Regions from separate parts of the Enterobacter sp. MG-EB028 genome, predicted to be linked through region 2. Evidence: predicted binding sites of a transcription regulator. Region 2 holds the regulator's gene; the other holds the start of a gene.

Region 1 (4,617 bases), 1.2 Mb from region 2:
TTAACCTCTTTTTCCGTTAAAGACGAGGTGGGTTCGTCCATGATGACGATTTTCGCGTCATAGGAGAACGCTTTGGCAATTTCGATCATCTGCATTTGAGAGACGGATAATGTCCCCACGCGGGCGCGCGGATCGATATCAATATCCAGCTCATCAAAAATTGCTTTGGTGTCGCGATACATTTTGTCCTGATCGACAAAGACACCTTTGGTTGGGTAACGACCCAACCACATGTTATCCATCACCGAGCGTTGCAGTACCAGGTTTAATTCCTGGTGAACCATTGAGATACCGTTTTCCAGTGCTTCTTTTGCTGAATGGAAATCGATCTCTTTCCCCTGAAAAAGAATGCTGCCAGAATCTTTTTGATAGATCCCAAAAAGACATTTTAATAATGTTGATTTACCCGCACCGTTCTCCCCCATTAATGCATGAATAGAGTGAGGCCGGACTTTTAAATTAACATTATCGAGTGCCTTAACACCGGGAAATGACTTGTTAATACCGTTCATTTCCAACAAGTATTCACCGGTTGACTGAGTAGTTGTGCTGACCATAATTATACCTTGTTGGCCTCGCATATCGCGTTATAAAAGGGCGCAACAGGTTGCGCCCAGTGAAGACAATGTAGATTGCTTATTTACCGATAAACTCAGCCAGGTTGGACTGGTCTACGCCCACGTAAGGCACGCGAACGATTTTGTTGTCAATTTTCCAGCTGGTGCCATCCGCCGCGCCTTTACCATCGGCGAGGTTTTTCGCCAGATCGAAGGTCGCTTTCGCCTGGTTGTTGGCATCGTTCAGAACGGTACCGGCCATCGCGCCAGATTTAACCAGCGCCAGCGCTTCTGGCAGAGCATCCACGCCAAATACCGGGATGGAAGATTTATTGTGGGCTTTGAGCGCTTCAATTGCACCCATTGCCATCGCATCGTTGTTGGCAATGACGACTTCGATTTTGTTAGCGTTCGGGCCGGACAGCCACGCGTCCATCTTATCTTTCGCCTGAGCGGTATCCCACATCGCGGTATCTAACGCCAGCTGCTGGGTTTTCAGGCCCTTGTCGTTCAGCTCTTTGATAACGTAAGTGGTACGGGCTTCAGCATCCGGGTGGCCAGGCTCACCTTTCAGCAGCACGAACTGAATCTGACCGTCTTTGTTCAGGTCCCAGTTCGGGTTCGCCGCCCAGTGTTTCGCGATCAGATCGCCCTGAATAATGCCGGACTCTTTGGAGTCAGTACCGACGTAATACGCTTTGTCATAGCTGTCCAGCGCCTTACGGGAAGGTTCTTTGTTAAAGAAGACGATTGGCACATTCTGGCCGCGCGCTTTCTCGATAACCGTGCCTGCTGCCGCCGGGTCAACCAGGTTGATCGCCAGAGCCTTAACGCCTTTTGCCAGCAGAACGTCGATCTGATCGTTCTGTTTGGACTGGTCGTTCTGGGAGTCATTCATCAGCAGCTGTACGTCTGGCGCTGCTTTCGCATCTTTCTCAATCGCTTTACGCACAACAGACATGAAGTTGTCGTCGTATTTATAGATGGTCACACCAATACGGGTATCCGCAGCGTGCGCTGCTGCACCAAAAAGCATGCTTGCCATTACAGCAGACAGGGTCAACACCTTCTTATTCATGGTATCTCCGGTTTTTTTTATGCAGGGTAGTTCTTGTGAATAACGATCGGCAGGCAGGTGTTAATAAAACGTTACTGACAGCCGACGTTCACTTATAAAATTTCTATCTTCCGTGGTCGGTAACGCTCCAGAAATGCGTTTTATTCGTTGTTTGCGGCACATTGGCTATAGTGAAAGTGAATAATCACCGTTACATAGCGTTTCAGCCCCTAAAACGCTGACATCATAGTCAGCGCCTTGTTAAGATACTGTGAATTTACTCACAGATTGAAAACGGTTACATCACCTGATGTAATCAGTTAGTGATCGGAACCACAATTTGCCGGGCCGCGACGGAATGACGACGCACCAGCGTCGGCATGAAGCAGTGCGTTGCCCCTGGATCCAGCAGCCCTGCCGCTCCCTGTAGCGCCAGCTCGGTCGCCAGTTTCGCCATAGAAGCAATGGGATAGCGCACCGTGGTGAGCTGCGGGTCGGTGTAACGGGCAATCGGAATATCATCGAAACCAATCAATGACAAATGCTGTGGCACCGCAATGCCGTTATCCTTCAGCGCAGTCAGCGCGCCCGCGGCCATGCTGTCGTTATAGGCAAACACCGCGGAAAGCTGCAGATTTCGGCCCAGCAATTCCACCATTGCCGCTTCACCGCCCTGCATGTCCGGCGTTCCGGTGCCGATCCAGCTTTCTGATGGCGTAATGCCGTGCTCTTTCAGGGCGTTTTGCCACCCCTCACGCCGCAATGCGTCATCTTCAATTTGATGGCTGGACGCCAGATAGCCGATCCGCTGATGGCCGTTATTGATCAGCATTTTGGTGGCCATCATGGCGCCGCTGACGTTATCCAGCCCGACACAGCGATGGGCATAGCCCGGGACGATGCGGTTGATCAGTACCATACCCGGGATCTGCTCCATAAACCCGGCCAGCTCTTCATCGCTTAAGGCTTTTGAGTGAACAATCAGAGCGTTGCAGCGCTGGCGGATCAGCACTTCAATCGCATAACGCTCCTTTTCCGCCTCGTGATAGCTGTTGCCAATCAGCACATATTTCTGATGCTGCTGGGCGACCACATCGACCGCTTTTACCAGCGCACCGAAAAAGGCGTCCGAGACATCCATCACCACCACGCCGATGGTATCGCTGACCTGCGTTGCAAGCGCCTGGGCATTGGCATTTGGTCGGTATCCGAGCTGGGTCACGGCTTTCATTACGGTTTCACGGGTTTCAGGGCTGACCAGCGCGCTGTTGTTCAGCACGCGGGAGACGGTAGCCACAGAAACGCCCGCCAGACGGGCGACGTCACGAATGGTGATCATATTCACCATCCTTCAAAGGATTGCAGCAACTCACAGACACCCCCTGTGTTTAGCAAGGTGGCTATTTTGGCAGCGAGCGAAAGGGGACTACGTGAAGAAGGTCACACTCATGAAAACGCTTACATCCGTTTTGTTAATGATTGTGATCCAGATCGTTATCTGGATGTATTATTCAATGATACCCCTGAAGCATGTGCGGTTAACTGACGCCACACCCACTCCAGCGGCCCCTGGCGGAAATAACGCAGCCAGATAACAGAAAACGCCAGGTTAACCACCCAGACCGGAATAACAAACGCCAGCAGCCCGAGGCGGTCGAATTTCATAAACAGGCCAAAGCGATAGAAAAGCGTGGTGCAGAGAAGCGTTTGCAGGAGGTAATTGCTTAACGCCATACGGCCTACGCAGGCCACGGCGCTGACGATCCACAGACGAGAGAGCTGCGGCCAGAAACCATAGATCAGCGCCGCATAGCCGATGGTCTGGAACGGCGCGCTGAGCTCACGCGGCACCTGGAGCAGAAACGCGCACCAGCGGTAATCCCAGTGAAGGTGCCACTGCGCAATCACCGCCGGAAGATTAATCAGCACGCCGATCAGAACTAGCCCCGCCCCGGTGCGGCGGTAGTGACGCAGGCTAAACTCCCCTTTCAGCCAGCCGGTGCGCATCAGTGACGCCCCCATCAGCATCATGCCCGCCAGCTGCCAGCCGTATTGCGCCCCCAGGGCAAGCAGATTGTCGCCCAGCATACCCGCGCGGTTGCTTATCGCTTCCGTACCGCCTTTCAGCTTCCAGTACTGTTCGTACTGCAGGTTAGCGGCATCCGGGATCCAGGAACGGTTTGTCGCATCACCGGAGATCAGCCCCAGCAAAAACAGAACGCAGAGCCCCATGAGATAGAGCATCACGCCGGTGTTAAACAGGCTTTTCACGCTGTGCGCGTCGCGAATGAGCCGCCAGCAGATCAGCCCGACTAACCCATAAGCGAGAAGAATATCACCATCCCAGAAGAACAGGCCGTGGATAAACCCGAGGATGACCAGCAGCGTTAAGCGCGACTGGATCCAGCGTGTGCCGCGTTTGAGCAGAAGCTGCAGGCCCGCGCCGAACAGCAGCGCAAAAAGCGTGAGGAATTTAACCTGGGCAAACAGATCGAGGAGCGCCCACGTCCAGGCATCGCTTCGGGTGATGTCGCCGTACCAGGCGGGATTGAGGTAAGCGGCCTTCGGCAGACCGAAGGCGCTGATGTTCAGCAGCAGGATACCCAGTATGGCGACGCCGCGGACAAAATCGAGCGTGACGTTTCGCTCCATGGTCCCTGCCCTGTTTGATTAGTTGTGGTGACGCACGGCGCGCAGGAACTCCTGGCGGGTGTTCTGGCTCGATTTAAACAGGCCGCCCAGCGAGGTGGTGGTGGTCGCACTGGTCGCATCACGCACGCCGCGGGCTTTCACGCAGTAATGAACCGCGTCAATGGAGACCGCCACGTTATTGGTACCCAGCAGCGTTTGCAGCGCGATCAGGATCTGCTGCGTCAGACGCTCCTGAACCTGCGGGCGCTGCGCGAAGAACTGCACAATACGGTTGATCTTCGACAGACCAATCACCGTATCTTTCGGGATATACGCCACGGTCGCTTTGCCGTCGATGGTCACGAAATGATG
Region 2 (4,617 bases):
ATGACATCAATCACAAAAAATGAGAAGTTAACAAAATGGCAAAAGATTTTTGCCAGAGAAGTAACAATCGCGGCGATGGGGAGGGAGAAGGCTCTCCCTCCGCGTAAATCAGTGCAGTGCAGCCGTCAGACCGGCCGCGACAATCAGAGCCAGCACAACAACGGTGGTGAACAGCGAAAACTTCAGATCGGAACTCATCAATTTTTCTCCTTTTAATCCCCCCACGAAAAGTGAGCTTGCTCATTTTTGCACAGATTCCGTCAAAAATCTTCCTGGATTTATACTGATAACCACTTTACCTCTTCCCCTTTTCATCAAGATAGGCCAAAATTCCACGCTAAATTTATTAGCGTACCGGCCATTGACCCCCTCCTGACGTCCCGTGTCGTTTTCCTGGCGTGCCGCAATCCAAAATTGCGTGATAAGGGTGAGAGAAGGCAAACGTTTACCTTCAAGTTTTTCAGGAGCTTAGGATATGGTCTGGAGTGACATTTAATGGCAACAATTAAAGACGTAGCAAAACGCGCAAACGTTTCCACTACAACCGTATCACATGTAATTAACAAAACCCGCTTCGTGGCGGAAGAGACGCGCAACGCGGTCTGGGCAGCAATCAAAGAGCTGCACTATTCGCCAAGCGCGGTTGCGCGCAGCCTCAAGGTCAATCACACCAAGTCCATTGGATTGCTGGCGACCAGCAGTGAAGCGGCCTATTTTGCCGAGATCATTGAAGCGGTGGAGAAAAACTGCTTCCAGAAAGGCTATACCCTGATTCTCGGCAACGCATGGAACAGCATTGAAAAACAGCGCGCCTACCTGTCGATGATGGCGCAAAAGCGCGTGGATGGCCTGCTGGTAATGTGTTCCGAGTACCCGGAATCCGTGCTGTCGATGCTGGAAGAGTATCGCCATATTCCGATGGTGGTGATGGACTGGGGCGAAGCGCGCGCGGATTTCACCGATTCGGTTATCGATAACGCCTTTGAGGGCGGCTATATGGCCGGCCGTTATCTGATTGAGCGCGGCCATCGCGAGATTGGCGTGATCCCGGGTCCGCTGGAGCGCAACACCGGCGCGGGCCGTCTGGCCGGCTTTATGAAAGCGATGGAAGAAGCGCTGATTACCGTGCCGGAAAACTGGATCGTGCAGGGCGACTTTGAGCCGGAATCAGGCTACCGCGCGATGCAGCAGATCGTCTCCCAGCCGCACCGCCCGACCGCCGTCTTCTGCGGGGGGGACATCATGGCGATGGGCGCCCTCTGTGCGGCCGACGAGCTGGGTCTGCGCGTCCCGCAGGACATCTCCGTGATCGGGTATGACAACGTGCGCAACGCGCGCTTCTTCACGCCAGCGTTGACCACCATTCACCAGCCGAAAGATTCGCTGGGTGAAACCGCCTTCAATATGCTGCTGGACAGGATCGTCAACAAACGTGAAGAGTCGCAGTCCATTGAAGTTCACCCTCGCCTTATCGAACGCCGTTCCGTTGCGGATGGCCCGTTCCGCGACTACCGTCGTTAATCTCATTGCGGAGCCAGCCAGGCTGGCTCCCTCAGCCACTCCCGGTTAAGCGTTTCGCTGTCCCCCAGATAATCCAGAAGCCAGGCCATCGCCGGCGAAACATCATTTTGTTGCCAGGTGAGGCAGCAGGCCGCATCCGGGAACGGATTCTCCAGGGCCAGCTCAACCCACTCACCGGTGTCGATTCGCGGTCGCGCAAAATGAACGGGTACCATCGCGACGCAGAGCCCGGCGCTGAGGCACGTCGCCGACGATTCCCAGTCAGGGGCCACCACCCGCCGCTGGTTGTCCAAAAGCCAGGTGATACGCTTGGGCAGCGAGCGGGAGGTATCCTCCAGCACCAGCGACGGCCAGCCGCGCAGCGTATCATCGCTCAGCGGCCCTTCCATCTTCGCCAGCGGATGATCGCTTGCCACCACGCATTTCCAGCTCAGCATCCCCATATCACGAAAGGCGTAACGCCCCCCGACCGGGATCGCCTGCGTGGCCCCAATGGCCATCTCTGCCCTGCCGTCCGCCAGCGCATCCCAGACGCCGTTGAACACCTCCTGCGAAACCCGCAGTTCGACGTCAGAAAAATGACGGTAGAAATCGACAATCATCTGCCGGGTGCGCTCGGGCTTAACGATGTTATCCACCGCAATGGAAAGGTGTCCCCGCCAGCCGTTCGCGATCTGCTGGCACTGCTCGCGGGTGATCTGCATTTTTTTGATAACAGAACGCCCTTCCTTCAAAAACCACGCCCCAGCAGGCGTTAATTCCACATCACGATGCCGCCGTTCAAACAGCGGTACCGCCAGCCACTCCTCAAGCTGACGTACGGTATAGCTGATAGCCGAAGGGACGCGGTGCAGCTCCTGCGCCGCCCCGCTAAAGCTGCCGTTACGTGCGACAGCATCGACCACTTCAAGAGAATAATCTGACCACATTTTCTGCCTGCAAAAAATTTGAATGCACCCGCCAAATATTAGCGTTTCACAAGCGGCTTTGCACTCCCTACACTCAGCGCCAACGTATACCTGCCTCCTCAGGAGAATAAAACAGTGCAACCCAGGAAAGGTTTTTTAGTCTGGCTCGGCGGCTTAAGCGTGCTGGGCTTTTTGGCCACCGATATGTACCTGCCGGCTTTCGCCGCCATGCAGGAAGATTTGCAAACCCCTGCTGCCGCCATCAGCGCCAGCCTGAGCCTGTTCCTTGCCGGTTTTGCCTTCGCGCAGCTGCTCTGGGGACCGCTTTCGGATCGCTTCGGCCGTAAACCGGTACTGCTGCTGGGTCTGGCCATTTTTGCCGTGGGCTGCCTGGGAATGCTATGGGTGCGCGATGCCACCTGGCTGCTGGTACTGCGGTTTGTTCAGGCGGTCGGCGTCTGTGCCGCTGCCGTGACCTGGCAGGCGCTGGTCACCGACTACTACCCGGCAAACCGCACCAACCGTATTTTCGCCACCATTATGCCGCTGGTAGGGCTTTCACCTGCCCTTGCTCCGCTGCTGGGTAGTTGGATCCTCGCGCACTTTGACTGGCAGGCCATCTTTGCCACGCTGTTTGCCATCACGCTGGTGCTGATGCTGCCGGCATTCGCCCTCAAGCCCGCGCATAAAAAAGAGGTGCACGCAGACGCGAAGCCGATCACCTTCACCTCCCTGCTCAGCACCAAAGCGTATCGCGGCAACGTTCTGATCTATGCCGCCTGCTCGGCAAGCTTCTTCGCGTGGCTCACCGGTTCGCCGTTCATTCTGCACGATATAGGCTACAGCCCTGCAGCCATCGGCCTGAGCTATGTTCCACAGACTATCGCGTTCCTGGTGGGCGGGTATGGCTGCCGCGCGGCGCTGCAAAAGTGGGAAGGTCAGCAGATGCTGCCATGGCTGCTGGTGCTGTATGCGCTGAGCGTCATCGGGACCTGGGCCGTTGGCTTTATTCCGGGTGCCGGTCTGGCCGAAATTTTGATTCCATTCTGCGTGATGGCCGTCGCGAACGGGGCGATCTACCCTATCGTGGTGGCGCAGGCGCTGCGTCCGTTCCCGCAGGCGACAGGCCGCGCGGCCGCGCTGCAGAACACCCTGCAACTGGGGCTGTGCTTCCTGGCAAGTCTGGTAGTCTCAGCGCTGATTGCCACGCCGCTGCTGACGACAACCAGCGTAATGCTGGCTACCGTTGCGCTGGCCGTCATAGGCTATCGCATGCAGGCTGCCGCGCAGGATGAGAGTACGCAGGTTGAAACCTCGCACGCCTGATCGCACCAGGAACTATGTTAATTTTCAGTGATTAGGTTGCTAAGAATTTTCTATTGAATCACCAAATTTTGAGGCCTATACTAAATTTGGTTCGATTAAATACGATAAATATTAAGTGTTAACGGGAGCCGGAGTGCTCCCGTTTTACCATGGAAGGCATTTCGGCAAGGGTTATCTCCCTTCCTCTGTTCTACGTCGGATACTAGCCTCGCGGTATTTACCGTGAGATTTCTCACAAACCAAAAAAAGCGTCTACGCTGTTTTAAGGTTCTGATCACAGTAGGGTGATGGAGAAGCTATGAGTTCATCGTGTATAGAAGAAGTCAGCGTTCCGGACGATAACTGGTCCCGGATCGTCAGTGAACTGTTAGGTCGGGCAGGCATCACTATCAATGGATCATCGCCATCCGATCCTCAGGTTAAACATCCCGATTTTTATAAACGCGTGTTGCGGGAGGGATCGTTAGGTCTGGGAGAAAGCTATATGGACGGCTGGTGGGAGTGCGAACGGCTGGATACCTTTTTCGCCAGCGTGCTGCGTGCCGGTCTGGAAAAACAGCTCCCTCGCAATCTGAAAGACACCCTGCGTGTCGCCTCTGCCCGCCTGTTTAATCTGCAAAGTAAAAAACGTGCGTGGATCGTCGGCAAAGAGCATTACGATCTCGGCAACGATCTGTTCAGCCGCATGCTGGACCCCTTCATGCAATACTCCTGCGCCTACTGGAAAGAGGCGTCGACGCTTGAAGAGGCTCAGCAGGCCAAGCTGCGCCTGATTAGCGAGAAATTGCAGCTACAGCCCGGCATGCGCGTGCTGGATATCGGCTGCGGCTGGGGCGGACTGGCGTATTTTATGGCGAAGCAC

Evidence for each region. The regulator PurR, encoded in region 2, represses purine synthesis genes. The targets are predictions, from matches to a motif close to CANGCAAACGTTTGCNTG.
Region 1: galS (HTH-type transcriptional regulator GalS) is a predicted target of PurR. The motif match lies at 3,062-3,079, and genes of this name have one in related genera.

Annotation. Positions count from the first base shown of each region.
Region 1 is NZ_CP195079.1:3,240,607-3,245,223, forward strand. Features, by position in the region: gene mglA (galactose/methyl galactoside ABC transporter ATP-binding protein MglA) at 1-557, opposite strand, end outside; gene mglB (galactose/glucose ABC transporter substrate-binding protein MglB) at 637-1,635, opposite strand; gene galS (HTH-type transcriptional regulator GalS) at 1,931-2,953, opposite strand; gene yeiB (DUF418 domain-containing protein YeiB) at 3,109-4,266, opposite strand; gene folE (GTP cyclohydrolase I FolE) at 4,285-4,617, opposite strand, start outside.
Region 2 is NZ_CP195079.1:2,089,628-2,094,244, reverse strand. Features, by position in the region: gene cydH (cytochrome bd-I oxidase subunit CydH) at 109-198, opposite strand; gene purR (HTH-type transcriptional repressor PurR) at 496-1,521, shown strand; gene punR (DNA-binding transcriptional activator PunR) at 1,524-2,450, opposite strand; gene punC (purine nucleoside transporter PunC) at 2,565-3,755, shown strand; gene cfa (cyclopropane fatty acyl phospholipid synthase) at 4,054-4,617, shown strand, end outside.